2 regions of the Paracoccus albus genome follow, and region 2 is predicted to be linked to the other one. Evidence: riboswitches for the same ligand, from Rfam matches in the RefSeq annotation. Region 2 holds a riboswitch; the other holds the start of a gene.
The links. Region 2 has a riboswitch for thiamine pyrophosphate ahead of PAF20_RS00760 (YkoF family thiamine/hydroxymethylpyrimidine-binding protein). Riboswitches for the same ligand answer to the same signal wherever they lie in the genome.
Positions count from the first base shown of each region.

Region 1 (15,123 bases), 1.3 Mb from region 2:
GCCTGTCTCAAGGTTGATGCCGAAACCCGCCGCGTTCAGCCCGTTGAAGCGGCTGTCAGAGCCATAGCGCTGCTGGCCGATCTCAATATCGGCGACATCGCCCAGCCAGACATTCGCGCCGTCTTCGCCGGTTTTCAGCAGGATGCGGCGGAAATCCTCGACCCCCGTCAGTTGGCTTTGTGCGGTAATGGTTGATGTGAACTGCTGCCCCGGCAGGACGGGCTGCGTGCCCAGTGACCCGACCGATACGGTCGAGTTCTGCGCCGACACCGCAGATGTGATGTCGGTGGGAAGCAAGCCGAACTGGGTCAGCCGGAACGGGTCCAGCCAGATGCGCATCGCATAGCCAGAGCCGAACACATTGATATCGCCCACGCCCTCGACCCGCTTCACCGGGCCTTCGACAATCTCCTCCAGCATATTGCCGAGTTCCACCGTCGAGTGCTGGCCGTCCGTAGATACCAGAGAGCCGACCATCAGGATCGAAGACGTGGAACGTGTGACACTGACTCCGTTATCCTGCACGGCAGAAGGCAGGCGGGATTCAACGCTGCGGACCTTCGATTGCACATCGTTCAGCGCGTCGGTCGGGTCGACGCTGTCGTCAAATGTCAGCTCCAGCGAAGAGCGGCCCTGAGACGATGAGGATTCGAAATAGATCATGCCTTCCACGCCGGTCAGCGAATCCTCGATTGGTGTGGTGACAGAATTCTGCACCGCCTCCGCCGTGGCGCCGGAATAGCTGGCACCGATGCGGATCGTTGTGGGGGCAATGTCCGGGTATTGCGATACCGGCAGGCCAAGCAGGCTGTAGATACCGGCCAGCATGGTGACAATGGCCAGCACCCAGGCAAACACCGGTCTGTGAATGAAGAACTGACCCATTCTCAGCCGCCGCCCGAGGTGGCTTCGCCCTGCGGTCTCGCACCGCCAGGCGCAGGCGATGCTGGATCGGCAGAGGCCGTGGCCGGGGTTTCGGTGCTTTCAGGGGGCTTCGCCGGCGCTTCGGCGTCAGTCGCCTCAGGCGCTTCGCCTTTGTCACGCACAACGCCGTTTTCGTCGATGGTCACTGCGACTGTCGTCACCTCGGCCCCGTCGCGCAGATTGTTCAGCCCGTCAAGGATCAGCGCATCGCCACTGTCCAGCCCCTCTGTCACCATCCATGCGTTCTGATAGGTGCCGGTTTCAGTCAAGGCGACCTCTGTTGCCTTGCCGTCACGCGCGACGAACGCGGTCAGCTGCCCACCGGCCGAACGGCTGGTTGCACGCTGTGGCACAAGCACGGCGTTGACCTGACCGACCGTCAGCGTGACGCGCACGAACTGACCCGGCAGGATACGCCGGTCTGGATTGTCGAATTGCAGGCGGATCGGGACGGTTCCGGTTGTGGCCGAAACCTCTGCTCCGGGGCTGAGGACGCGACCGGGCAGCGGATAGGTCTCGCCCGTTTCCAGCGTCATGCGGGCATCGTCTGGTGCGCCGAGACGCTGCATGCTGCCATCGGCCAGGCTTTGCTGATGGCGCAGGATGCGTGCGCGGGACTCGGAGACATCGACATAGATCGGATCGGTCTGCGCGACCTCTGTCAGCGCATCGGCCTGAGCGGCGCTGACAATGTCGCCGACGCTGAACGGCGTCACCGAAACAAGGCCGCTGATCGGACTGGTGATTTCCGTCCTGCGCAGGGCCAAGCGGGCCAGATCACGCTGCGCCTCTGCCGCGCCAAGATTGGCTTCTGCCGCTGACAGCGCAACCTCTGCCGCCTCAAGATCCGCGCGGGACACACCCGAACCGCTGAGCCTGCGATAACGTTCGACCGTTGCCTGCGCCCCGCTGAGCGCCGACTGGGCGGAGGTGACGGCAACCTCTCGGGCGGTCAGTTCTGCAGCGAGTGTCTCATCCTCGATCTGAAACAGGACCGTTCCGGCCTCAACCTCGGTTCCGGCTTCATAGGGAATAGAGGTGATCTCGCCGCCGACCTTTGGCCGTATCGCCGCGCGCTGATAGGCGACGGCGCGCCCCGGCAATTCGACCGTGACGGGCACATCCTGCCGCGCGACTTCTATCACGCCGACCTCCTTCGGCCCGGCCGGTCCCGGCCCGCCGGGTCCATGTTGCGCCTGAGATGGTGCCGCGAGCGTTGCCAAAGCCAGCAGTGCAACCATCATCAATGCTGACAGGTGCGTTATGGTTTTCATTGTCTCGCGCTTCAGCTGGATCATAATCTGCAATGTCGGGGAGGTTACGGTTTTCCACAAGTCGCAATCGCGTCAGCTTAACTTAGCCCGTAGAACCTAAACGAAACCGAAATGAACGCGCTGAAGCGTCACTTTGCTTAACTCTCTACGTCTGTGATGCTTCCTGACTGGCGCACTTTGCGTGCAAGCAGGCAGAGGCTGGTACGGGCCGGTTTTTCGGAAAATCTTTATTGATGGAAACGCCGCCGATCTGCTTGGCTGCCGCCTTTTCAAGTGCGATGGTCAGCGCCATGGAGATCCCGCCATGGATCGAATGTTATGACACATAAGAAATCCGCCGCGGATTGTGGATCGAGGCGATGAAACCGCCCGGGATTTCCGCCGCTATCGTCGGGATTAGAGATAACTTTGCCGTCTCGCCCCGTGCGCTCTGAATGAGAATAGCATCTTTCCGCGCGATATCCGCCCACGACTGTGTGGATGATCTGTTCGGGACTGGCCGCCATGCCGGTAGAACTCGTATCCCGCTCTGATGGGGGCGGGTTAGAAGTCTTTCTAGGTCAGGACTCGGCGCATCTCAGTTTCTTTCCTGATCCAATGCGATGACGGCCTCGGCCATGAGCTCGGCACCAAGAGCGATGTCGCCGGCCTCCGTCCACTCCTCCGGACAGTGAGAGCGTCCGTCCTTGCTGGGTACAAAGATCATCGCGGCAGGCGCAATCTTTGCCATATAGGCCGCGTCATGGCCCGCTCCTGAAACCATTCGGCGATGGCTGGCCCCTATTGTTTCTGCCGCCGACTCCAGCATCGTGATAAGTCCGTCATCCATCGGGGTTGGGTGGTTGTCGGACATCAGGCGGGTTTCAGCGCGGATGCGTTCGGGCATCCGCTGTGCCCGCTCTTCGATCCATGCCAGAAAGTCTTCCATTGCTTCGCGTTGCGATGAGCGCGCGTCGATCAGCATTCTGACGCGGCCCGGAACGACATTGGCCGCACCCGGTTCGATCCCGAACTCACCTACCGTGGCGGTGAAGTGATCCGGTCCCGCGGCGCGACGTTTCGCCTCTGCGTCTATGTCGCAGACAAGGGCTGCTGCCGCAACAAGAGCGTCCGCGCGGGTCCCCATCGGCGTGGTTCCGGCATGATCAGGCTGGCCCGTTAATACAACCTCGATCCGCTCGATCCCGGCGATGGCGGTCACGATGCCCAGATCGGTGCCTTCGTTTTCAAGGACGGTGCCCTGCTCAATGTGCAATTCCAGAAAAGCCCGGACCTTGCCCGGATCGACCGGCTTATCCGGCGCACCTCCGACATCGCGTATTGCCTGCGCGAGTGTCCTGCCATCGTGCGTCAGGTCAAGCCAGTCCTTCGGCAGCGCTGCCGTCATGCCGCGTGAGCCAATGCAGGATACACCGAAGACCGATACCTCCTCGGCCAGAAAATCCACCACCGCGAGGTCATGGCGCAGAACGATTTTTTGTTCCTTCAGCATCCGCGCAACCTCCAGTGCTACGATCACGCCACCGATGCCGTCAAAGCGTCCTCCATCTGGCACTGTATCTGAATGGCTTCCGATCAAAATCGTGCCAAGCCCTTTTACACTGCCCGTCCGCCGCCCGATCATGTTACCAGCAGCATCCGTCGATACGTCGAGACCTGCTTCGGAGAACCGTGTTTCCAGCCATGAGCGCCCCTCGTCAAAGCGCGGAGAGAAGGCACGGCGTGTCCACGGACGACCGGGATCGGTGATCGCTGCCATAGCCTCGATATCCGATCTGATCCGGTCGGTGTGTACACGAAGATTACGCATGAGGTGTTTTCCTTGGTTCAAGGGTTTCAGGCGGACGCAGGAATTCGCCCTGTCGAGTTTTGGCAAGCACCGTCTGCCCGTCGAAAATCTGCTGCCCGAGCCGCTATTTTGCAGCGACAGAGCAAGGAGATTCAACACCTTCATTAGGCCACAAGCCAGCGATAGAATCTGGGCTGGCCGACCTTATAGACCTGTGCCGCGGGTTTATGAACCGTCAGATCAGCGTCGCGCGCTCTATCGCATAGTTGATGAAAAATGGGGACACCAAATCAAACCCCGGAAAGACGGATGCGTTTTTTATCGGCCGGTGCGCGAACTTTCCCGATCAGTGCGATTCTGTCATCGCTGGCAGCATGAAACCGTTGGAAACCTCTTGCGCTGTCAGGGCAACGTGGCCGAACAAGACAAGATCGAAATCGGACATGGAGACGGCCTTCGCCCTAACTGAGGACCGTAGTGACAACCTAATGAAACGGCACGGCAAAGGCGGGTCGCGTACAAAACGGGCATTGCAAATCCTGCCCGGAACATGCGCAATTGACCCTAGGGAAAGCCAAGCGGCGTAATGGAGGTATAAGATGCCAGCAGAAGACATTGGGAATGATCGCCGTCAGGAGGCACTTGATTACCACGAGTTTCCGAAACCCGGTAAGCTGGAAATCCGCGCGACCAAGCCAATGGATACTGGCCGGGATCTGTCCAACGCCTATTCCCCCGGCGTCGCCGAGGCCTGCCTCGAGATCGAAAAGAATCCGCTTGATGCGATGCGCTATACCGCGAAATCGAATCTGGTTGCGGTGGTGTCGAACGGAACGGCGGTGCTGGGTTTGGGCAATATCGGCGCGCAGGCTTCCAAGCCAGTCATGGAAGGAAAAGCGGTTCTGTTCAAGAAATTCGCCGGTGTCGATTGCTTTGATATCGAGGTGAATGAGACCGATCCCGAAAAGCTGGCCGATCTGGTCTGCAAGCTGGAACCGACCTTTGGCGCGGTGAACCTTGAGGACATAAAGGCCCCGGACTGTTTCCTTGTCGAACGGCTGTGCAAAGAGCGGATGAATATCCCGGTTTTCCACGACGACCAGCACGGAACGGCCATCGTTGCCGCAGCGGCGGCCAGCAATGCGATGCGGCTGTCGGGCAAGAAATTCGAAGATATCAGCGTTGTGGCGCTTGGTGCGGGTGCGGCCGGGATCGCCTGTCTGAAAATGCTGATGGTGATGGGGGTGAAGAAGAACAACATCACCATGCTGGACAGCAAGGGCGTGGTGCATACGCAGCGCAACGACCTGAACCCAGAAAAGCAGGAATTCGCCCGCGACACCGAAATGCGCACCACCATGGAAGCGATGAAGGGCGCGGACCTTTTCCTTGGTGTCTCCGGCCCCGGGCTGCTGACGCGAGAGATGGTGGCGCAGATGGCCGATAACCCGATCATCTTCGCCCTTGCCAACCCGACGCCCGAAATCATGCCGGAAGAAGCCCGCGCCGCAGCACCGAATGCGCTGATCGCGACGGGGCGCAGCGATTACCCTAATCAGGTCAACAACGTCCTGTGTTTCCCCTTTATTTTCCGTGGCGCTCTGGACACTGGCGCGACCCAGATTAACGACGAAATGAAGGTCGCCTGTGTCGAGGCGATTGCGGCGCTTGCCCGCGAGACGACCTCGGCCGAGGTCGGGCAGGCCTACCGGGGCGAAACGCTGACATTCGGGCCGGAATATCTGATTCCGAAACCCTTCGATCCGCGCCTTCTGCCGACCATCGCAACCGCCGTCGCAAGGGCCGCGATAGAATCCGGCGTGGCGACGCGCGAACTGGACCTTCAGGATTACACCCGTCGCCTGCAGGGCCGCGTCTATCGCAGCTATAATATCATGCGCAGCGTGTTTGATGCCGACAAGGTCGCTCGCCGCCGGCTGGTCTTTGCCGAGGGCGAGGATGAGCGCATCCTCCACACCGCCCGTCAATTGATCGAGGAAGGCCACGACACGCCGATCCTGATCGGTCGGCCAGAGGTGATCCAGCAGCGGCTCGACCGCGAAGGCATCCGGCTGGACCTTAATGCGATAGAGGTTATCAACCCCGAAAGCGACGTTCGCTACCGTGACTATTGGACCGCATATCACGAACTGATGCGCAGGCGCGGGGTCACACCGGATCTGGCGCGCGCGATCATCCGGACAAACACATCGGCGATTGCAGCGATGATGGTGCATCTTGGTGCGGCGGACAGCATGATCTGCGGCACCTTCGGCGAATACCGCTGGCACCTTCGCTATGTCAGCGAGATTCTGGCGCGCGGCAATGCCCATCCGGTCGGTGCGCTTTCGCTGATTATTCTGGACCGGGGTCCCTTGTTCCTCGCCGATACGCAGGTCAATCTTGACCCCGATCCGCAGCAGATCGCCGAAACTGTGATTGGGGCCGCCCGGCATATGCGGCGCTTCGGGATAGAGCCGAAGATTGCACTGTGCTCTGCCTCGCAATTCGGGAACCTGGACAGCGAAACCAGCCGGAACATGCGCGCTGCGATGGAGATATTGGACGGCATGAACCTCGACTTCGAATATGAAGGAGAGATGCCCGCCGATGTGGCTCTCGATCCGGATCTGCGCGAAAGGCTGTATCCCGATGGCCGACTGAAGGGCCGCGCGAATGGTCTGATCTATGCAAATGCCGAAATCGCCAATGCGGCGCGCAATATGCTGCGTTCTGTCGCGGGCGGGCTGGAGGTCGGGCCGATCCTGATGGGGATGGAGAACCGCGCCCATATCGTCACGCCGGGCATTACCGTACGCGGGCTGATGAATATCTCGGCACTCGCCGGCAGCAATGTGTCCAGCTACGGTTGATTCCCGAAGCGAAGGGCAGACGGGCTCGCGCGGAATTGAACACCGCGCGAGCCGTCGGCTGTCGGTGCATTAACCCATTCTGCGTTGCCTTGCCGTGACGCCCGGCATAACGTCCGGACGTATTGTGGCGCATCGGAAAGATGTCGTCACTGTCCGAAAAGTCGAGATATTCCGCGTGACTACTAAAAATTCCACCAAGCTTTATCCGGTCATTCTGTGCGGTGGGTCTGGCACGCGCCTTTGGCCGCTGTCGCGAAAATCCTACCCCAAGCAATTTGTTCCACTTCTGGGCGATACGACCCTTTTTCAGCAGGCGGCGCAGCGTTTTGCCGGCGATGGCGAACAGACGGAATGGCAGTCTCCGGTGATCGTGACAGGGGCGGATTTCCGCTTTGTTGTGACAGAGCAATTGCAGGAAATCGGCATTGACCCCGGCGCCGTCATTATTGAACCAGAGCCGCGCAATACTGCGCCTGCCGTGCTGTCAGCGGCGCTTTATCTGATGGCCAGCGATCGCGACGCCGTGATGGTCGTCGCACCATCGGATCACGCAATACCGAATTCTGCGGCCTTCCTTGCTGCGGTCAGGCGTGGCTTGCCGGCGGTGAGCGAAGGCAAGATCGTCACATTCGGGATAACTCCGGACCGGCCAGAAACGGGCTATGGCTATCTCGAACTTGCCGCTTCGCAGGATGAGTCCGGTGGCACGCGCGACCTGCTGCGCTTTGTTGAAAAGCCGGACGTGGACAAGGCGCAGCAGATGCTGAATTCGGGTAATTTCCTCTGGAATGCCGGCATTTTTCTGGCCCGCGCGGCCGATATGGTCGAGGCGTTTCGTCAACATGCGCCGGATGTCGTAGGCCCCGTCACACAATCGCTTGGCAAAGCCGTTGTGGATCTGGGGTTTCTGCGGCTGGCGCCCGATGATTACGCCGCTGCGCCGTCAATCTCTGTCGATTATGCGGTGATGGAAAAGGCGGATAACCTTGCCGTCGTCCCGTTTTCCGCCGGCTGGTCCGATCTTGGCGGCTGGGACGCGGTGTGGCGCGAACAGGGGCCGGATCAGGACGGCGTTGCCCTGTCCGGTCCGGCGGAGGCGATAGATTGCCGCGACACCTTGCTGCGTGCCGAAAGCGAGGGGCAGGTGCTGGTCGGGATCGGGTTGGAGAATATCGTTGCCGTGGCCATGCCTGATGCCGTGCTGGTTGCGCCCAAGGACCGCGCGCAGGATGTGAAGAAGGCTGTTGATCTGCTGAAAAAACACAAACGGCCACAGGCAGAAATCCTGCCGCGCGACTACCGCCCCTGGGGCTGGTACGAAACGCTGGTTCTCGGCGGGCGCTTTCAGGTCAAACGCATCGTCGTCAATCCCGGTGCAGCGCTGAGCCTGCAAAGCCACCACCACCGGGCAGAACATTGGATCGTGGTCGAGGGCACGGCGAAGGTTACGATTGATGACAAGGTGCAACTCGTGACCGAAAACCAATCGGTCTATATCCCCCTTGGTGCCGTTCACCGCATGGAAAACCCCGGCAAGCTGCCTATGGTCCTGATTGAGGTTCAGACCGGCAGCTATCTGGGAGAGGATGACATTATTCGCTACGAAGATATCTATGCGCGCGGGCAGGGGGCAAAAGGCTGATGCGCCTGAACTGCTTCAAAGCCTATGACATCCGGGGCAGGCTGGGCGTCGATCTGGATGTCGATATCGCGCATCGCATCAGTCGTGCCTTCTCGCAGGCCCTTGCTGCTGAACGTGTCGTGCTCGGGCGCGATATCCGCGCATCATCGGCAGAGTTGGCAGACGCCGTCGCCGACGCCTTGATCGCGGAAGGGTGCGAGGTTCTGGACCTTGGGCTTGCAGGTACAGAAGAGATGTATTTCGCTGTCACCCATTTCGATGCCGATGGGGGGATAGAGGTCACCGCTTCGCATAATCCGATGGATTATAACGGCATGAAAATGGTTCAGCGCGGCTCTGCCCCGCTTGGATCTGCTTCGGGGCTGAACCACGTGCAGCGACTGGCAGAGGCGGGCGAGTTCGGGCCGGATAAATCCGGCGGTAGGCGTCTGGACGTCGCTGATCAGGCGCGGGTGGCCTATGTGGCGCGGGTGATGGCGTTTGTCGACACTGAGGCTTTGCGACCTATGAAGATCGTCGTGAATTCAGGCAATGGCGCTGCGGGTCCAACCTTTGATGCCATAGCAGCGGCGCTTGCGTCACTTGGCGCACCGCTGGAGTTCATTCGCCTGCATCATGAACCCGATGGCAGCTTTCCGAACGGTATCCCGAACCCTCTGCTGCCTGAGAATCAACCAGTGACCGCCAAGGCCGTACGCGAGGCCGGTGCCGATATAGGGGTCGCCTTTGACGGCGATTTCGACCGCTGCTTTTTCTTCGACGAGCAGGGAAAATTCATCGATGGCGAATATATCGTTGGTCTTCTGGCTGCTGCCTTTCTGGCGAAAGAGCCGGGCGCGACCATCGTTCACGATCCGCGCGTCATCTGGAATACGCAGGACATCGTTGCCAAGGCCGGTGGCACTGCCATTCAGGCCCGCACCGGTCATGCATTTCAGAAGGCGGCGCTTCGTGAACATGATGCCGTCTATGGCGGTGAGATGTCGGCGCATCACTATTTCCGCGACTTCGTTTATTGCGACAGCGGCATGATCCCTTGGCTTCTGGTGGCAGAACTGATGGGACGTTCCGGCAAGCCGCTCTCGGCGCTGATAGACCAGCGGCGCGCGGCCTTTCCGTCGTCCGGTGAAATCAACTTTGTCGTGACCGATGCCGATGCCGCCCGCGACCGTGTGGAACGTGCATTCGCGAAGCAGGCAAAGGGCCGCGATGAGATGGACGGGTTTTCACTGGATATGGGTGATTGGCGCTTCAATCTGCGTGCGTCGAATACCGAACCGTTGCTGCGGCTGAACGTCGAAACGCGAGGGGATCGCGATTTGCTGAACCGCAAGGTCGCCGAGCTTCGCGCGCTGATCGAAGAGGGCTGAGGCCGCCGCGTTGCTGTCAAATTCGCTCTCTGCTCTAGCATCTCGGGTGTGACACCGAAGCAGTCGTCGGCTGTCAGCGGCAATAGCAGATAAACGGCTCGGCGTCGGTTCCAACTGCGCCCGCGGATGTCGAACAATCCATCAGAGCGTCAGCGAAAACACGGCCGCCCCGGCAAGCCCTTTTTGCAAGCGGATGTGCCCACGATCGTTAACTGTGAGGTAGCGATCACCGGCCCGCAGACGAAATTCCAAAACCGACTGGCTTTCGATCATGAACCTCGCGGCTCTGGCATTCTCTGGCCCGACTGCAAGCCCGCCCTCCGGCTCGGTCTGGATCGGAAGGCGCAGTTCTTCGGCAATGCAGAACAAGCGCAGTCGCCCCGACCTGATCTCTGGGTGCAGGGGAACTTCGCCGATCTTGGGGTCGCGACGGCCGGGCCGGATTATGTCAGTCATCGCGTCATAGACCATCACCTGATCCGGCCCGAATCCCAGAACCGGCCTGCTGCAAGTCAGGGCCGCTGTGGCATGAGTGAAGGCGTTTCGACCCGCCAGCGTTCGGATATGAGGGAAAGCCGAGCGGTAAAAGGATAGTACGGCCTTCACCCCTTGCTTGTCCTTGAGTTGCGCGGCCACGGGTTCCAGCCACTCAGGGAACTCCCGTGCAATGGCGCGGGGTGGCAGGCGCAGAAACTGCGGCAATACCAATGCGGGATGTTGATCGGCGGCGCGGCGCAGGACCTCTCTTTTCCGGATGGCGCTCCGGCGGCGTGCGGTGCTTATGGAGCGGCGTAGTGCGGCTATGTCGTCATTCCGGCATGCGTTGATGATCTGTCCAAGAACGGCACTTCCGGCGAGGACTTTCATCACGTGATGCCCGGCGCCATAAACAGGGGCGATGCGGCTGCGCGGGCAGATCGACACGATCTTTCTGGCGTGCCAGTCGTCGCGCGATTGCCAAGGGTCGTGAAGGATATATACCTTGCCGCTTACCTCATCGGCCCGGATACCCATTCCTGACATGTCGGGGCGAAAGTAATCCTTCCAGCCCGGTGCAATGGCACATTCAGCGGCGTCGATAGACCATTGCGGTTCACAGGCAATCACCTGAGTGGCGCCCAGCCGCGCCGAATGCTTCAACGCGCCATAGCCCCCCATAGAACTGCCGAAAGTCACCACGGTCCTATAATCGCGGGCAATCGCGCGGATCGCAGCAACAGCGCGTTCCATGCTGTTGACCGGGAACCAGTTCGGGGATTTTGCCATGATACCGATGGCGCTGATCCCCAGTTTGGCCAGCGGCGCATCCGCAAAAAACCTTTTGCCCTCGGCCAGCATCTCCAGATTGCCGAAGGTGATTACCAGATGGCTGCGACCAGCGGGCTGCGCGACGACGCGGATCTGGTCATCCTCGAAAATGATGCGGGTGTCGGCAGGGTGGGTCACGGACGGGTGTTGGAAAAGGAAATTCTCACGCAGCAATTTTGCACCTGACGCTGCGAAGGACAAGAAGTCGGGAGATATCCGAAGCTTGACGTTTACCCTTGGTCATGCCAGCTATGCCGCGATGCGACAGGGGCGCTCGGATCTATCCGGGCTGAGAAGCACCCTTTGAACCTGAACCGGACAATGCCGGCGTAGGGAGGCGCAGGAAATGGCCCGCGCCTGTCGTTCGCCCTTTCCCGTGTTCCTCTCACTTTGCGCCGCGCGAGAGAGGGAGAAAACGATGAACGAACCGGGTCTCTACCTTGCAAAAATGCGCGAAACCGCGCCGCTTGTGCAGAACATCACCAATTACGTGGCGATGAATGTCATGGCCAATGTGATGCTGGCGGCAGGTGCCTCGCCCGCGATGGCGCATGCGGAAGACGAGATGGAGGAGTTTGCCACTTTCGTGTCTTCGCTGACGATCAATATCGGCACCTCCTCGGGGCCGTGGGTACGTTCGATGCTGATGGCGGCCAAGGCTGTGGCGGCTGCGGGCAAGCCTTGGGTTCTGGACCCGGTCGCCGTTGGTGCGACATCTTTCCGCCGCGATCAGGGGGCGAAGCTGCTGGCCCTGCGCCCGGATGTCATTCGCGGAAATGCCTCGGAAATTCTGGCTCTGTCGGGTGCGCAGGCGGCGGGCAAGGGCGCCGATGCCGCTGACGAGGTCGCGGCGGCAGAGGCGGCGGCACGGACTCTCTCACGGGATCACGGGATCGTCGTTGCCGTGACCGGGCCGGTGGACTTTGTCACCGACGGATCGCGCGCGGTTCGGGTGGCCAATGGTCATGAGATGATGCCGCGCATCACCGCGCTTGGCTGCTCGCTGACCGGCATTGTAGGCGCCTTCATCGCCGGACAGCCTGCGTTCGATGGCACGGTCACGGCGCTGTCCTATTTCGGACAGGCCGGAGAGGTGGCAGGACGCAGCGCCGCAGGGCCTGCCTCTTTCCAGACGGCATTCATAGACGCGCTGTACCAATTGCAGCCCGAGGATGTGACGCGGGGCGCGAGGATCACGGCGGCATGATCCCGCCCATCTGTTTTATCACCGACGCGGATGCGCCGCGCCCGATTGTCGAACAGGCAATTGCGGCCGCTCGCGGCGGGGTCGGCCTGATCCAGCTGCGTCACAAGACACTGCCGGATGCCGAATTTGCTGAAATCGCGCGTCGCCTGATGGCAGTCCTGCCAGAGCACGGTGCGATGCTTGCGATAAATGACCGGATTGAGGTGGCGCAGGCGGTTGCTGCCCCGGCCCTTCACATAGGTCAGGGCGATGGCGATCCCGCGCGGATCAGGAAACGGATCGGGCCGGATGTGCTGCTTGGCCTGTCTGTCGAAGATGCAGGCCAGCTTGCGGCTGTGCCCAAGGGCGTGGATTACCTTGGCGTCGGCCCTGTGCGTGCGACCGCCTCGAAACCTGACCATGCCCCGCCGATCGGGTTGGACGGGCTGGCCAGGATTGTCGGGCAGAGCAAGTTGCCCTGCATTGCAATCGGGCGGCTCGTTCAAGGCGATATTCCAGACCTCAAGGCCCTCGGCGCGGCAGGCATCGCCGTCGTGTCCGCCATTTCCCGCGCGGAAGATATGGAAGCAGCGGCAAGGGGCCTCGTTCAGGCATGGGGGCGGGCATGATCCCCAATATCCTGACAATCGCTGGCTCCGACTGCTCTGGCGGGGCAGGGATACAGGCGGACATCAAGGCAATCTCGGCGAATGGTGGTTATGCGATGAGTGTGATCACTGCGCTGACGGCGCAGAACACCAAGGGTGTTCACGCCGTTCACCTGATCCCGGTCGAGATGATTGCGGCGCAAATCGCTGCGATACGCGATGACATTGCGGTCCACGCTGTGAAGATCGGGATGCTCGGCACGGCCGGGATCATCGACTGCGTATGCGAAGGGCTGCTCGGGCTGGATTGTCCTATCGTTCTGGACCCGGTGATGGTTGCCAAGGGCGGTGACAGGCTGTTGGCAAGCGATGCGGTATCGGCGCTGCGCGACCGGCTGCTGCCGCGCGTCGATCTGATCACCCCAAACCTGCCGGAAGCCGCAGATCTTCTGGGCGCGCCGGAGGCCACTGATCGTGATCAGATGGAAGGGCAGGCCGGCGCTTTGCTGGCACTTGGCCCGGCTGCCGTACTGCTGAAAGGCGGGCATCTGGGCGGCGATGAAAGCCCTGACCTGCTGGCGACATCAGACGGTCATGAGTGGTTAACGGCACAGCGTTCGCGAACGCAAAACACGCATGGAACAGGCTGCACCCTATCAGCAGCACTCGCCACATTTCTGGGCCGCGGTTTGTCAGTGTCAGAGGCGGTCAGGCAGGCCAAAAGCTATATCTCAGGCGCGATAGGTGCCGCAGACCGGCTTTCGGTCGGCAGCGGTCACGGCCCGGTCCATCATTTCTACGCCGCAGAAGGAACAAAGCGATGAAATTCACCGAACAACTCACCCAAGACACAGCAGATCTTCGTCGCCAGATCCTCGATATGCCCTTCAACCGGCAGCTTGCAGCCGGTACCCTGCCGTCCGAGGTGTTTCGCGGCTACATCATTCAGGACGCGCATTATCTTGAAGGTTTTGCCCGCGCGCTGACTCTGGTGGCTTCAAAGGCCCCGAACCCACAGGCTATCGCCCAGCTTGCAGGTTCCGCCACCAATGCCGCCGCGGTGGAACGTTTGCTGCACGGACACTACATGGGGCTGTACGGCGTCACCGATGAGCATTTTCGGCAGGCCGGCACATCGGCGGCCTGCGATCACTACGTCGCGCATCTGATCCGCTGTTGTGCCATCGGCGATTTCGCGGAAGGGCTGGCTGCCGTGCTTCCATGCTTCTGGATCTATCACGATGTGGGTCACGCCATCGCGGCAGAGGCAGCACCCGGTAATCCTTATGCCGAATGGATCGCGACCTATTCGGGCGAGGAGTTCACCGAAAGCGTGAACCGGATGCTGGCACTGACCGACAGTATCGGCGCTGCAATCGACGACGCCGGACGGGACAGAATGCGCCGGGTCTTCGCGCGAAGCTGCTGGCACGAATGGCGTTTCTGGGACAGCGCCTATCACCGGCAGGACTGGCTGATGCCGCAGGCAGAGTTGATTCCGGCTGAATAGCGACGGACCACAATCCGCGTGATCTGCTTATCTGATGATCGACAGCCCAGGCGGGCGGTTACGTTGACGTTCAGGCAGCGGCTTTACTTTTGGGCAGCGGCAGAGAACGGCTTTTACGATCGAAGCTGGAAGGCTATTCCGTGATCCGCCGCGTCCCGATCGCGTATTAGGCATGTTTGGGATTTTCCTTTTTCGAGCCCGCTGCGGCGTGTAGTTAATTAACCCAGAAAGCGGGCTGGAGAACTGGCCTTGTATCCGGGGGCAGTTATGGCGGCGCGGAATATCATCGGCATTGATGTCGGAACGACCACTGTCAAGGCGGCGGTCATCGCGCCCGATGGGCAGGTGTTGGACAGGTTTGCGCAATCCTATGCGACGCATCGCTCCGGCCCGAACCATGTAGAGCAATCGCCCGACGACTGGATGCGGCTTGTTTCTCAGGCACTGGATCACTTCGCCGGGTATGAGGTTGCGGCGATTGGTATGTGCAGTCAGGTCAACACGCATGTTTTCGTCTGTGCATCGGGCGAGGCATTGCGTCCCGCGATCCTTTGGCAGGATGGCAGGGCCGGCAAGGTGGCTGGCGAACTCGATTCCGGTATATCCGACGCGCAGAAAGAAGAGTGGTGGGGTTCGCCC
Region 1 is NZ_CP115775.1:1,478,441-1,493,563, reverse strand. Features, by position in the region: gene PAF20_RS07440 (multidrug efflux RND transporter permease subunit) at 1-885, opposite strand, end outside; gene PAF20_RS07435 (efflux RND transporter periplasmic adaptor subunit) at 888-2,198, opposite strand; gene PAF20_RS07430 (hypothetical protein) at 2,344-2,490, opposite strand; gene PAF20_RS07425 (Zn-dependent hydrolase) at 2,776-4,008, opposite strand; gene PAF20_RS07420 (NADP-dependent malic enzyme) at 4,587-6,860, shown strand; gene PAF20_RS07415 (mannose-1-phosphate guanylyltransferase/mannose-6-phosphate isomerase) at 7,036-8,502, shown strand; gene PAF20_RS07410 (phosphohexomutase domain-containing protein) at 8,499-9,872, shown strand; gene PAF20_RS07405 (hypothetical protein) at 10,014-11,318, opposite strand; TPP riboswitch at 11,437-11,533, shown strand; gene thiM (hydroxyethylthiazole kinase) at 11,599-12,387, shown strand; gene thiE (thiamine phosphate synthase) at 12,384-12,995, shown strand; gene thiD (bifunctional hydroxymethylpyrimidine kinase/phosphomethylpyrimidine kinase) at 12,992-13,798, shown strand; gene tenA (thiaminase II) at 13,795-14,484, shown strand; gene PAF20_RS07380 (xylulokinase) at 14,752-15,123, shown strand, end outside.
Region 1: linked by a shared signal. The riboswitch ahead of thiM (hydroxyethylthiazole kinase) and the one ahead of PAF20_RS00760 (YkoF family thiamine/hydroxymethylpyrimidine-binding protein) in region 2 are both predicted to bind thiamine pyrophosphate.

Region 2 (15,123 bases):
ACGATTGTCGTGCGGCCTTCTGCCAGTCTTTCGACGGCCCGCTGAACCGCGTATTCCGATTCCGCATCAAGCGCCGATGTCGCCTCGTCCAGCAGCAATACTGGCGCGTTGCGCAGGATTGCGCGGGCAATGGCGATGCGTTGCTTCTGCCCGCCCGACAGCATGACGCCACGCTCGCCGACCTGACTGTCATAACCATCGGGAAGTGCGGTCAGGAACTCATGGGCATTGGCTGATCGCGCGGCTTCCTCGACTTCTGCATCGGTGGCGTCAGGGCGTCCGAAGCGGATGTTCTCTCTCGCGGTCGTGGCGAAGATCACCGGGTCCTGTGGAACAAGCGCGATCTGGCTGCGAAAATCGTGGCGGGCCATCTTGCGCAGGTCGATGCCATCCAGCGTGACACGTCCCTGTTGAGGGTCCCAGAAACGCTGCACCAACTGGACGACGGTCGTCTTGCCCGCGCCGGATGGACCGACAAGCGCAACCGTCTCGCCGGGCCGGACCGTCAGCGCGACGTCACGAAGGGCAGAATGGCCGGGACGCGACGGATAGCTGAAGGTCACATCCTCCAGCCGGATCTCGCCTCGAACCGGATCGGGCAGCGCTTTCGGTTGAGCGGGATCGGTCAGACTGTCTTCGGCAGACAGCAATTCCGCCAGCCTTTCTGTGGCGCCGGCTGCACGCTGAAGCTCTCCCCAGATTTCGGACAGCGCGCCGACTGCACCGGCGACCAGCACAGCGTAAATGACGAACTGCACCAGTTCCCCGACGCTCATCAAACCGGCGTCGACATCACGCGCGCCGATCCAGAGCACGCCGATGATACCGGCGCAGATCAGGAAAATGACAATCACCGTCAGCGCCGCCCGTGTGCCGATCCGGCGTTTGGCCGAACGATAGCTTTCCTCTGTCAGCTGGGCGAAATCGGCGCGGGTGGCACTTTCGTGGGTGAATGCCTGCACGGTCTGGGCCGCCTGAAGGGCTTCGGATGCCGCACCGGAAGACGCGGCGATCCAGTCCTGATTTTCGCGCGCAAGCAGGCGCAGCCTGCGACCCAGCCCGATGATTGGGATCAGGATCAACGGCACCAGAAGCAGCACCAACCCAGTCAGCTTGGCCGAGGTCAGGAACAGCATGAACAGCCCGCCGATCATCAGCAGGATATTCCGAAGCGCAACGGAAACGGATGATCCGACCACCGACTGAATGACGGTCGTGTCCGTTGTAATCCTGCTGAGGATTTCGCCGGTCAGGATGCGTTCGAAGAAGGCTGGTGACAAGGACAGCACGCGATCGAAAACGGCTTTGCGAATATCGGCCACGACACGCTCGCCCAGTCTGGTGACGAGGTAGTATCGCAGACCGGTTCCGACCGCCAAAAGCGCAACGATGATCATGGCCGCGCGGAAATATTCGTCCAGCAGAACAGAGCCGATGTCGAACCCGTCCACAACGCGGCGCACCGCCACGGGCAGAACAAGGCTGATGGTCGCGGTCGTTATCAGCGCAAGAAGTGCGGCAAACGCCATGCCGCGATATGGCCGCACAAAGGGCCACAGCGCAGCCAATGCGCTGACGCGGCGACTGGATGGTCGGTCGGAAGCTTGTTTTGGTGCGCGTGCCATGCGTGCCTGCAGGGATTGATCGCCTCGGTTTAGGCGGCTTGTGCCAAAGCGACAACCTTCAAAGGCTTATCCGACCGGATGACAAATGGTCGCGCAGCAGGTCGACGGCATCCGCAAGCTTCTGGTCGACCACATGCAGCAGCCTTGTCCAGTCATCCAGATGATGCAATTCCTCGACACCGTCAGAGATGCCACGCAGGGCAATAAGCGGCAGGCCGAATTTCTGACAGGCTCTCAGGATGGCGAAGCTTTCCATATCGACCATATCTTCGGCGATTTTGTCGTATTCAGCACCGGAAACCACATTGCTGCCTGTCGAAAGGCTGGCCGCGGGGATGCCCGGAATCAGAATACCCAGCGGAAGGGTTGAGGGAAGGTCAAGAAGCGGCGTGGTCCCTTTCTCGAATCCAAGGACTGAGGCGTCGATATCGCGCCAGCTGACCGAGACGGCCTGATAAACCGCCGTCTGCTCCAGCTTTGCGGACCCTGCCGATCCCAGCGACACCACGAGTTTCGGCAGTTGGCCGGCGGAATTTAGTTGCGAAAGGGCGATACCGGTTTCAATTCCAGCCTCAACCGGACCAATCCCGGTCATTAGCGGTTTGATACGTGATCGCAGGGCAGGACCGTATTCGGCCTCTGCCGCCATGATGAACAGTGTCGGCACACCGCCGAAATCCGTGATCATCCCCTCTTTTCGCCGATCTCTCACTGATGGGTCGATGTGGTGCGGGCCGCGGGACTCGAACCCGCACGGCCTTGCGGCCCAAAGATTTTAAGTCTCATGCGTCTACCATTCCGCCACGCCCGCAACCTGCTGAAAAGTTGATAAATTCCCTTTCAGTCGATGAAATCTATCATGTGTTGCGCCGAGGGCAAGGCGTTCGCCCGGAATTAGAGGTGAACGCCGCGGCCGCTAACGGGCAAGATAGTCGTTGTTGAACCAGCCGGTCATATCCGGCATTTCCGTTAGCGTGTTGCCGGTTTCGTCGCGCAGACCCTGTGCGTCAAGCATAAAGGCGGTGCTCTCTTTCAGCATCTGGGGGTCGATCAGACCGACAGGCTCACCCTCGTCTTTGAGGTAGCCGCCCTCGACCAATGCCGCCATCGAACCGTGGACAAGCTGTTCATCAGGCAGCATGCCATCCGTGGCTTCGATCAGAATGTCGGCGGCCTCTGCCGGGTTTTCCAGAGCAAAGGCATAGCCACGCTGCGTCGCTTTTATCAGCGCCTCTGCCGCCTCCGGGTGGTTTTCGATCCAGCTTTGATTCCCGCCTATCAGCGTGGTCTGCTGATCCGGGACACCATAATCTGCATATCTGAAGGATCGCTGCGGACGGTTCAGCAATTCGGCGTTCACGCCTTCCCATGTCAGGATTTCCAGGGTGAAATCGACGGTGCCATTCGCCAGTGCCTCATAAGCAGAGGTGCCCAGTGTCACGGTTTCAAATGTACCTTCCGCACCATCATGGCGGATCATGGTCGAAATCAGGGCGCTTTCCCATTCGGTGCCGAACCCGGCATAAGTCTTGCCATCAAGATCGGCGGGTCGTTGTATGGCCTCATTGTCGCCATTGACGACAAGCTGACCGGTTTCATGCTGGGTCACGGCCATGACAAGTTGCAGATCGGCACCTGCCGACCTTTGCGTAATAAATCCGATGATGCCAACAATCCCGAATTGCGCGACGCCCGACGCCACCAGCGTTCCAGCGGATGTGTCGGAATAGGGCAGAATATCGACGTCCAGGCCGGCTTCCTCGTACCAGCCTTTTTCTTGCGCGACATAGAGCCCGATGTGGTTTGTATTCGGCGTCCAGTCGAGCGCGACGGAAATCTGCTCTTGCGCAAAGGCGGAATAGGGCAGGCCGCTTATCAAAAGCGCGATCAGTTTCTTCATGGTTCAGTCTCCGGAGTGATTGAGAAGGAGGTCGAGGATGTGCCCTTCGATGTCATGGGCGGACTGGGGCAGGGGCCTGCCCAGCCTGGGTCGTGGCGCGCTCACCTCGATCTCGGCGATGACGCGGGCAGGCCGGGGTGACAGGATGTAGATGCGGTCCGACAGCGCCACCGCCTCGCGCACGTCATGGGTCACCAGCAGGGTGGTCCATCCGGCATTACGCCAGCGTTTCTCCAGCCATTTCTGAAGGCGGGCGCGGGTCAGCGCGTCAAGTGCGCCAAAAGGCTCATCCAGAAGCTGGATCGGGCGACCCTGTATGACCGTTCGCAGAAGCGCTGCACGTTGCCGCATGCCGCCCGAAAGTTGCGCCGGATAGTGCTTTTCGAACCCGGAAAGTCCGAATTCCGACAGCATCGGCACCGAAATTGACCGGGCTTCCGCGCGGCCCATCCCCTGAACCTCCAGCCCCAGCGTGATATTGTCGATGATCCGCCGCCAGGGCAGCAGCGCATCACGCTGTGGCATGAAGGCAAAGGCATTTCGCGGCTTTTTGCCGTCCAGCAGGATGGAGCCCCGGTCGGTGCTGATTTCATTGGTCAGCAACCGGAACAGGGTGGATTTACCGCAGCCCGATGGACCGAGGATGGACACGAACTCTCCCGCGCGGACAGTCAGTGATAGCCGGTCGAGGATTTGTATGCCGCCCATCTTCAGGGACACGTCGCTGATGGTCAGCTCAGACATTGCCGGCCCCTTGATAACGCCACCTCATGGCAAGGAACTGGGCAAGGACCACCAACCCGAAAAGCAGCAGTGTCAGCGCAGAACTGAACACGACGGCGGCAAGCATCAGGTCTGGGCGAAAGCTGTTCTTTGCGTTCAGAATGACGATACCGATGCCCGACCGCGCGCCGGCATATTCCGCGAATATGGCTGCGACGACCGCGTAGGTTACCGAAATGCGCAATCCTGAGAAGAAAAAGGGCATTGCGGAGGGCAGTCTAGCCCGGCGGAAAACTGTCCCGCGCGTCGCGCCCATGGAGCGCAGCAGTGCCTCGATCTCCGGCTCTGTCGAGTCGTATCCGTCGACAAGCGCCACCAGCATCGGAAAGAACGTCACCAACGCGACCAGCAGAATCTTGGGTGTCAGGTCAAAGCCGAACCACAGCACCATAAGCGGCGCGATTGCAACGAGTGGCAGGGTCTGGCTGATGACGAAGATCGGGAACAGCGCCTTGCGAAGCCGTGGAATGAAATCCAGCAGGACCGAAAACAGGAAAGCCACCGTGATCGAAAATGCGAAGCCAAGCAGTGTCGCCCGCAGCGTTGGAAGCAGGTTCCGGAAAAGTAATTCTCGGTTCGCCAGTATCTGTGCGCCGACCCGTGACGGCGCGGGCAGCACTTGTGGCGAAATGCCCGACAGACGGACATAGCCCTCCCACAGCAGAAGGGCGGCGGTAACGCTGAGAATTGCCGGCAGCGCGCGCGCAATTGCGACGCGGCCCCTCGACAGCATTTGAGCAGGCATGGATCAGTCCGTGACAGAGGGGCTGTTGGCCGAAACTGTCAGGTCCATTGTCACATGGCCCTCTGGCGGACCGAAGCGGCAGAAAGCCTGCTCAATCGTCGCAAAGACCGGACCGGCATCACCCTTGATCCGCGTGCAGAAATTCTTCGTACGATCAAAGCAGCCGCTTTGCTTTAAGAAGTCGATACAGCCGTAGATCTCTTCCATGTGGTCGCCGTCCCCCATCACATAGAGGGAGAACTGGGCGCGGGCGATTTCGCCTTTCTGCTGGGCGGCGGAAACGGCTTTCAGCGCTGCTGATTGACGGTTTGCCAGCGGCGTATCCGGTGCCGACAAGGCTTTGGTGGCGCATATCCGGTCGTCCGCCTCTCCGGGGCAGCCACGCGACAGGGTGCAACGCAGGACGATGTGATGCCGTGTTGATGCCGCAGCCGTGTACAGATCGCGCAGGGCGGGAAACAGCACCTCTGGCGCGCCAACCAGAAGAGTTGAAATGTCGTCTGTTTCCATGCGCAACTGATCGCGCCAGGGTCCGAGTGCCTCAAGCGATGACGTGATGACGGATACGAAGTCGTCCGTCATGGGATAAAGAGAAATCTGTGCGCCGATGAACATATGTCCTCCTTGCTACGCTGGCATGATCCAGATCAGCTTTGAGGGTCCGAGGGCCTGCGCCCCCATCTCAGCCACGGCAATACGCGGCACCCCTGGGTAATGGCTTAACACCACGCGGCGATGAGACTGTCAATAGGAGCCTTACGCTGGGGCAGCGCGGAGCTGCCGAGCGTTATGGTCAGCTCGCCTCAGACCTGCGTCGCCTTGCGCGCAATGGACTGAAGATCCTCCCATATACGAAATCGCTTGTCGTGTTTCGCGGCGACGGTTCCGCCCTTTGGGGGATAATGTGCGCTCAGCCGCGACATGTTGCCCATTGCCGTTGCAAGATCAGGATAGATGCCGCCCGCCACCGCGCCAAGCATCGCAGAGCCAAGCAATACCGGCTCTTCGCCTTCTGTTGCTGCGAACTCTATCGCCGATGCGTCGGCCAGCAATTGACGGATGAAATCCGACCGGCCAGCCCCGCCGCTGATGACGACGCGACCGACTGGCGCACCGGCCTTGGCCTGCGCCGCAACGATCTGCCGCAAGCCATAGCCGATACCGCATATGCCCGCGACATAAAGCGCGATCAGACTGTTCAGCCCACGCGACATACCCAGCCCGGCAATAACGGCGCGCGTGTCGGGATCGGCATGGGGCGATCGGTTGCCCATGAATTCCGGAACGATGTGAAGACCCTTGGCCAGATCAACGGGGTCCGCATCTTTGGCAAGCTCTTCCGCCTCTGACGCAAGCCACGCGGGCAGAGACATGCCCGCAGCCTTCGCCAGCTTCTGCGCCTCGGGCGTGAAAGGATGCAGGTCAAGCAATTGGTCGATTGCCGCGCCGGCGGCGGATTGCCCGCCTTCGTTCAGCCACATGCCGGGCACCATCGCGGAAAAATAAGGCCCCCAGACGCCGGGTGCAAAGACAGGCTCCGCTGTCGAGGTCAACATGCAGGATGAAGTGCCGAAGACGTAGCCCAGATTGGTTCGCGCACCGCCGCCTCCCTTAGCGCCGACGGTTCCGACACCGCCCGCATGTGCATCAATCAGGCCGGTGCCGACAGGCGTGCCGCGCAGCAGGCCCAACTCTTCTGCAGCGCGGTCAGTCAGGCCGCTGCCAAGCGGGCTGCCTGCCTCGCGAATTTGCGTGCCGATACGACTGAAGCCTTCTTCCGCCAGTTCGCCAAGCCCGATCTCATGGAAATAGGAGCTATCCCAGCCCCCTTCATGCGCAAGATAGGTCCACTTGCAGGTGACGGTGCAGACCGAACGCGACAGATCACCCGTTGCCTTCCATGTCAGGAAGTCGGTCAGATCCATGAACTGCCACGCGCGGTCAAAGACCTCCGGCCGGTTTTCTTTCAGCCAGAGCAGCTTTGGTGTTTCCATCTCTGGTGAAATGCGTCCGCCGACGAAATCGAGCACGCGATGACCAGTTTGGTTGATGCGCTTTGCCTGTTCGCGCGCCCTGTGGTCCATCCACACCATGATGTTGCGCTCGGGGTAAGCGGGGTCGCCGACCGGCATTGGTTCGCCGCTTGCGCCAAGCACGACCAGCGAACATGTCGCATCGAAGCTGATGCCCGCGATGTCCTCGGCGGCGACGCCAGCGGCGCGGACAGCCCCTTGCACGGCACTGGCCACCGCGGTCCAGATGTCGTCGCTGGATTGTTCAACGATATTGCCGCTTTCGCGATACATTTGGATATCGTGCCTGGCGGTTCCCTGAAGATAGCCCTGAGTGTCGAATACGCCCGCGCGTGCGCTGCCGGTTCCAACATCGACACCCACCAGATACCTGCTGCGATCCGCCATCCTGTCCCCATCGCGCTTTGCAGCATGTTTAGCATGGGCGCATCTGACTGCACCACTTCTGACAACGTGGCGGGCACCGAATTGTATCCACATGAATTAACCCCCGCCCCTCTCGTAAACCGGTGTGAACGTGACTAGTCTGGGTGCACATCACAATTCGGAAGGCCTCCTGCGATGAAACTTGTCCCGACCTTTGTCCTGGCCCTTGGTGCCGCAACGGTGCCCTTTGCCAGTGCCGCGCTTGCGCAAGCCAATCCTGATGCGATCATTCGGATCGGCTCGCTGTATGAACCGCAGAATCTGGATAACACGGCGGGCGCAGGGCAGGGCATTAACGAGGCATTCAATGACAATGTCTACGAGGCGCTGTTCCGCCTGAATGATGATGGCTCTGTCGAGCCCGTTCTGGCCGCCGATCACACGGTTTCAGATGACGGGCTGACGCACACATTTACGCTTCAGGATGGCGTTACCTTCCATTCCGGCGATCCGCTGACGGCGGCGGATGTGAAATATTCGATTGAGCGCGTGACGGCGGAATCGTCCAAGTCGTCGCGCAAAAGCAGCCTTGCCAGCATCGCCAGCATCGAGGCGCCTGACGACAAGACGGTCGTGGTCACGCTGGATTCCCGGTCAATTTCTCTGCCCTACAATCTCAGCTATGTCTGGATCGTTAACGATGCTGCCGGCGATATTTCCGCGACAGAGGATGGCACCGGCCCCTATGTCCTGAACGGCTGGCGTCGCGGTTCAGCGATTTCGTTGCGGGCTTTTGAAGATTATTGGGGCGAGGCGCCGAAGAACGGCGGCGCGGATATCAGCTATTTTACCGAAGCCGCTGCTTTGGACAACGCGCTGCTGACCGACGCGCTTGATCTTATCACCACGATCCAAAGTCCCGATGCCCTCGCACAGTTCGAGGACCCGTCACGCTATACGATTGCCGAGGGGAATTCGACGGTCAAACAGATCATGGCCTATAACGACCGAGAGGCCCCCTTTGACAATATTCAGGTCCGCAAAGCCCTGGCGCGTGGTATCGACAAGCAAAAGCTGCTGGAGGCGATCTGGGGTGATCGCGGCATGGTACTGGGCAGCTTCGTGCCGCCAACCGATCCGTGGTACGAAGACCTGACCGGCGTCGACGCTTACGATCCGGAAAGCGCCAAGGCCCTTTTGGCAGAGGCTGGATATCCGGACGGGTTCACCTTCACGCTTGATACGCCGAACTACGATCCCCACCCCATCACCGCAGAGTTTATCAAGGCAGAGCTTGCGAAGATCGGTGTGACGGTGAACATCAACATCATCACCGCGAATGAATGGTACACCAAGATTTATCAGGCGCATGATTTTGATGCGACGCTGCAAGAGCATGTCAATCACCGCGATATCGTCTTTTACGGCAACCCGGATTTCTATTGGGGTTATGACAATGCCGATGTCACGCGCCTGATCAAAGAGGCAGAGCAGAGCGGCACCGAAGAAGAGCAGACAGAAAAACTTCGCGAGGCGAATGCCATCATCGCGGAAGAAGCGGCATCCAACTGGTTCTTCCTTTATCCGCAGATCGTCGTATCGGCGGCCAATGTTACCGGCTATCCGCTGAACGGCCTGAACTCTCAGTTCTTCCTGCGCGATATAGAGAAAGCAGAATAAGCCCTGATGCGTCGCTATCTGCTGCGCCGGACAATCGTGCTGGCCCTGTCGCTGATCGCGGCGGGGCTGGTTCTGTTTGTGCTGCTGCGGCTGCTGCCGGGTGATCCGGCGGCTGCGCTGTTGGGCGTTGGCGCGGATGAGGCGCAGATCGCCGCCGCCAGAGAGCAGGTCGGTTCGGATCAGCCGATATTTGTGCAGCTTGGCCGGTTTCTGTCGGATCTGGCCCGTTTCGATCTGGGCAATTCTTTCGTCTCGAACCAGCCGGTGCTGCCCGAGATACTGACGCGGCTGACGATCACCCTGCCGCTGACGCTCGCGTCCTTTCTGCTGGCGATCTGTCTGGCGGTTCCGCTGGGGATCATCGCCGCTGTGCGCGGTGACCGCTGGTATGGGGCTATGATTTCGACGGTTTCGCAGCTTGGCATAGCCGTTCCGGTCTTCTGGATCGGCATTCTGCTTGTGTGGCTGGTCGCGATAGAGTGGCGGCTGCTGCCTGCCAGCGGCTTTCCGATTGCCGGTTGGCGTGACCCGCTGGAGGCCATTCGTGCTTTGATCCTGCCAGTGGTTACCATTGGCATCGTCATGGGGGCATCGCTTCTGCGCTATGTCCGCTCGGCCACGCTGGACGTTGTCGGGGCGGATTATCTTCGCAACGCACGCGCCCTTGGCGAAAGCTTTCCGCAGGCGATGATGCGGCATGGTATCCGCAACGGCTCTGTGCCCGTGATTTCCATTCTGGGGATTGAGCTTGCCTCGACTCTGTTGGGTGCGGTCGTTGTAGAGCGTGTGTTCAATCTGCCCGGTCTCGGTTCCATGCTTCTGACGGCGATTCAACAGAGAGATTATCCCAGCGTTCAGGGCGTCTTGCTGATCACCACCCTGCTGGTGCTGCTGATCGGCTTTGCCGCCGATGTGGTGCAGCGGTTGATTGATCCGCGCCTGCGCGAACCGGCGGCGGTAAGGCGATGAACAGGTCTACTCGGAACCTGTATATAGGCATTGTTCTGGTCGGGCTGAATGCGTTTGTCGCACTCCTGACCTTTTTCTGGCTGCCATATGATCCGACGGCTATGGCAGGGGGCCGACTGTCGCCGCCGTCATGGGCTCATCCGGCTGGCACGGATCGGCTGGGGCGCGACTACCTGACACAAGTGATGATCGGTGCGCGTATCGCGATGACGGTGGGGATCGGTGCCGCCCTGCTTGGCGGTATAATAGGGACCACCATTGGCGTTCTGTCTGCCTTTGCGCGGCGGGGGCTGGATGATGCACTGGCCGCGACGCTGGATATTCTGATTGCCTTCCCGACGCTGCTGCTAGCCATGCTGGTCGTGGCAGCCAGTGAAGGGGCAAGCCTGTGGACGGCAATTCTTGCCATCGGGCTGGCCATGTCCGCCATCATCGCCCGCTTGGTTCGCATCCTGACGAAGCGGGTTCTGGCACAGGATTTTATCACCGCAGCCCGCTGTTCGGGTCTTGGCTGGGTACGGATCACCATCAACCACATTCTGCCGAATATCTTCCCGACCATACTTGTTATCGTGGCGCTTCAGTTCGGCCTTGCCGTCATTGCCGAGGCATCGCTGTCCTATCTGGGCCTTGGCACGCCGCCGCCGAACGCGTCATGGGGGCAGCTGCTTCAGCAGGCGCAATCAACGGTGTTTCGTGCGCCGATGGGGGTTATCGCGCCCGGTCTGGCGCTGATGTCGCTGGTTCTGGGTATCAACTTTCTGGCGGACGGTCTGCGCGATCTCATTGATGCCGATCCGGTCGGCACGCCGGAGGAGGTCGAGGCATGAGCCTTCTGAGCGTCTCGGACCTTTCGGTATCCGCACCGGGCAGAGAATTGGTGCACGGCGTCAGCTTCGAACTTGCCGCGGGTGAACGTTTGGGACTGGTTGGTGAAAGCGGTTCCGGCAAATCGCTGACGGCGATGGCTATTGTTGGGCTGTTGGCACCGGGGCTGGTCGCGGACGGGTCGGTTGTGCTGGATGGTCATCAGGTGATCGGGCGCCCTGACCGAGAGATGACGGCAATGCGTGGCGCGACCGCCGCTGTGGTCTTTCAGGATTCGCGTGCGGCGCTTGATCCGCTGATGCGGCTTGGCGATCAGCTTGCCGCGCCGATCCGCCGCCGGGCGCGGCGAGAGGGGCGACGCCTGTCAGACAGTGCCATGCGCGACGAACAGATCCGCTGGCTGGAACGTGTATCTATACCCGAGCCGGCACGCATCCTGCGCTCATGGCCGCACGAGGTATCCGGCGGACAGCGCCAGCGTTTTGCCATAGCGATGGCGCTGTCCTGCGCGCCCCGGCTGCTTATCGCGGATGAACCGACGACCGCACTTGATGTCTCGACGCAGGCGGAGGTGCTGTCGATGCTCGACCGTTTGGTAAAAGATGAGGGACTGTCGCTGCTGTTCATCAGCCACGATCTGCCGGTCGTGTCGCGCGTGGCGGATCGAGTGCTGGTGATGCGAAAGGGCCGCATGGTGGAGCGTGGTCCGACAGACCGGGTCTTCACCGAACCTCAGCATGACTATACGCAGGGTCTCGTTGCCGCTGCACGGCGGTTGCAGGATGCCCTGGATGGCGAGGGGGGCGGCGCATGAGCCTGTTTTCCCTGCGCGACGTGACCTATGGCTACGACCGCCGAAAGCCCGTGCTGCATGATATTTCCTTTGACCTGACAGCGGGGCAGAACCTTGGCATTCTAGGTGAAAGCGGGTCGGGTAAATCTACAGTTCTGCGCCTGATGCTGGGGCTTGCCGAACCCGACGAGGGACAGTTGGTGGCCGACGGCACGCGGCTTGATACCCGCTCCGCTGCGCGAATGCGGGACCATCGACGATTCGCGCAGCCCGTCTTTCAGGACCCTTACGGCTCGCTCGATCCGCGTATGCGCATTGGAAAGGCGCTGACCGAGCCGCATTCGGCACTCGGCCTGCCCGGCGATGCCCGAACCGAGGCCGCCCGCGTGCTGTCCGAGGTTGGTTTGCCGGAAGACAGTATTCACCGGCGCCCACGATCTTTTTCCGGCGGTCAAAGGCAGCGCATAGCAATCGGGCGCGCGCTGATCGCACGGCCCCGTGTGCTGCTGGCGGATGAGCCGGTCAGCGCGCTTGATCTGTCAACGCGGGTGCGGGTGATTGATCTGCTCGACACGCTGTCGCGGGATCTGACGCTGGTGCTGGTTTCTCATGATATTGCAATTGTGGCGGCGCTTTGCCCGCAACTGCTCGTTTTGCAGCACGGCCGCATTGTCGAAGCTGGCCTTACACGAGAGATCCTGCGCGATCCGCAGGATGACTATACCCGCACATTGCTGAACAGCCTGCCGCGGCTGCCTGAACCCAAGGAGCAGAGCCGATGAACGATGCATACAGCGACTCAATCGCAAAGTGGCGTGATGAACGCCTGGCCGCTTTGACAGCCGAGGACGGATGGCTGAACCTGACTGATCGGGTGGCGATTGTTCCGGGGCGGATGACGATCGGATCGGATCCGCAGAATGATGTTCAGATTTCCGCTGGCCCCGGCCATCTGGGCACGCTGGAGCTTTCAGCCGATGGTAACGCGACGTTTGATGACGGTCAGGCGCAGCATCAGTTTCAGCGCGTGCCTGACAATCCGCCAAGGCTGAAGACAGGCGGTCTGCTGCTGGAAGTGACGCAGGTCGAAGGCGCCTTTGCCTTACGCGTGCGCGACATCGGCGCTGCCTCACGCAAGGCGTTTCCGGGAATAGAGTCCTATTCGACTGACCCGGAATGGCGCATCGAAGCCGACTGGATCCCGCTGGATGAACCACAGGATGTGGAGATCGATCTTGTGACAGGCGCCCGTGACCGCGTGCGCATTACTCATCAGGCGGAGTTCACGCATGAGGGTCAGGTGGTCACACTTTTGCCGACCCATGAAAAATCGGGCAAGCCGATGTTTGTCATCCGTGATCGCACCGCGGGCCGTGAGACCTATGGCGCAGCACGGTTCCTGATCGGAGAGGTCAGCGGCGACAAGGTCGTGCTGGACTTTAACAAGGCATTCAGCCCGCCCTGTGCTTTTACTGAATTCGCAGTCTGCCCACTTCCCGTCGCGCAAAATATCATGCCCTTCGAAATTCGCGCGGGTGAGAAGAAGCCGGCGGATCATTAAGGCGGACGGCCAACGGCGAAAAAGCGGTCAGTCGGTTCCGCCGCGCGGCAAAAGCTGCGCCCCGGTTTCTCTGCTTTCAGGGAATTTGGAGCGGGTGATGGGAATCGAACCCACGTATTCAGCTTGGAAGGCTGCTGCTCTACCATTGAGCTACACCCGCGACCCGATCCTTTTAGGGCGAGACGTCGCGCTGCGCAAGTCGATCCGGCTGCTCAGTCCAGATGGGCAGGCAGGGACATGCCGCGCAATATTTCTGCGGCGAGCATAGGGCGTTTGCCGGCACGCTGTGCCTCCAGCACCTCAACAGCGCCCATCCCACATGCGATGCGGAACCCTCCCAGCACCTGGCCAGGATTGCCAGAGCCCTCTGCGATTCGTGAACGAAGCAGTTTGACCCTTTCGCCAGCGATATCGCACCACGCGCCGGGGAATGGCGACAGACCCCTGATCTGACGATCAACCTCGTTGGCTGGACGTGACCAGTCTATGCGGGCCTCGGTCTTGTCGATCTTGGCGGCATAGGTGACGCCGGTATCTGGCTGAGCTACGGCTTTGGCGGGCAGGCGGTCGAGCGTTTCAACGACCAGATCCGCCCCCATCGCGGCCAGCCGGTCATGCAGATCGGCCGTCGTAAGGTCGGACGTGATCGGTGTGCGGCGTTCCGCCAGCACCGGGCCGGTATCCAGCCCGGCCTCCATCTGCATGATTGATACGCCGGTTTCGTCATCGCCCGCCATGATGGCACGGTGGATCGGTGCGGCCCCACGCCAGCGTGGCAAAAGCGACGCATGGATATTGACGCAACCCAGGCGCGGCGCATCCAAAACGGGTTGGGGCAGGATCAGACCATAGGCAACGACGACGGCGACATCCGCATTAAGGGCTGCAAACTCCGTCTGCTCTGCCGCAGCTTTCAGGCTGCGGGGATAGCGAACCTCCAGCCCCATTTCATCAGCGGCTTTGTGAACCGGGGTCGGTCGCGATTTCTGCCCACGTCCGGCCTGGCGCGGCGGTTGCGTGTACACGCAGACGACCTCGTGCACCGCTGCGATGGCGCGCAGCGCAGGTACGGAAAAATCAGGCGTTCCCATGAAGATGACCCGCAAGATGCCCTCCTTATCCGCGCTTTGCCAGCTTCGCGGCCTTGGCGACCAGCATCTTGCGGCGCAACGGCGACAGGTGATCGACATACATTTTGCCATTCAGGTGGTCGATCTGATGCTGCACAGATGTTGCCCAGAGGCTGACGAAATCCCTGTCTTCGATTTCACCGCTCTCGTTCAGGTAGCGAACCGTTACGGCGCGGGGGCGGGTTATCCGCGCCGATACGCCGGGCAGGTTCGGACTGGCTTCCTCATAATCGCGGAACTGGACCGATTCATGCAGGATTTCTGGGTTGGCCATTCTGATGGCCTGACCGCGCTTTTCTGACGCATCTACCACGGCGAGGCGCAGCATGATCCCGATTTGCGGCGCGGCAAGGCCGACGCCGGGCATAGCCTCCATCGTGTCGATCATGTCATCCCAGACCATCCGGACAGCTTCCGTAACTGCTTCCACCGGTTGGGCCGGTGTGTGAAGGCGCTTGTCGGCGTAGGGCAGGAAAGGTCTGACGGTCATTTGTTCAACAGAAGCCTTTGAGTGGCTGGCGCATCGACGCGCATGGCGGTCTACGCCTGCTCACGGGCGCGTTCGCGTTTCAGCTTCACCATCTTGCGGGTAATCATCTGGCGGCGCATTGCGCTGATATGGTCGATGAACAGGACCCCATCCAGATGGTCGATCTCATGCTGGGCGCAGGTGGCCCACAGCCCGTCGAAATCTTCCTGATGTTGTTTGC
Region 2 is NZ_CP115775.1:150,066-165,188, forward strand. Features, by position in the region: gene PAF20_RS00730 (ABC transporter transmembrane domain-containing protein) at 1-1,625, opposite strand, end outside; gene PAF20_RS00735 (5'-methylthioadenosine/S-adenosylhomocysteine nucleosidase) at 1,684-2,313, opposite strand; tRNA gene PAF20_RS00740 (tRNA-Leu) at 2,351-2,436, opposite strand; gene PAF20_RS00745 (ABC transporter substrate-binding protein) at 2,542-3,525, opposite strand; gene PAF20_RS00750 (ABC transporter ATP-binding protein) at 3,529-4,269, opposite strand; gene PAF20_RS00755 (ABC transporter permease) at 4,262-5,053, opposite strand; gene PAF20_RS00760 (YkoF family thiamine/hydroxymethylpyrimidine-binding protein) at 5,057-5,668, opposite strand; TPP riboswitch at 5,661-5,772, opposite strand; gene PAF20_RS00765 (FGGY-family carbohydrate kinase) at 5,857-7,473, opposite strand; gene PAF20_RS00770 (ABC transporter substrate-binding protein) at 7,648-9,132, shown strand; gene PAF20_RS00775 (ABC transporter permease) at 9,139-10,101, shown strand; gene PAF20_RS00780 (ABC transporter permease) at 10,098-10,931, shown strand; gene PAF20_RS00785 (ABC transporter ATP-binding protein) at 10,928-11,743, shown strand; gene PAF20_RS00790 (ABC transporter ATP-binding protein) at 11,740-12,504, shown strand; gene PAF20_RS00795 (DUF1684 domain-containing protein) at 12,501-13,283, shown strand; tRNA gene PAF20_RS00800 (tRNA-Gly) at 13,370-13,443, opposite strand; gene fmt (methionyl-tRNA formyltransferase) at 13,496-14,389, opposite strand; gene def (peptide deformylase) at 14,400-14,903, opposite strand; gene def (peptide deformylase) at 14,954-15,123, opposite strand, start outside.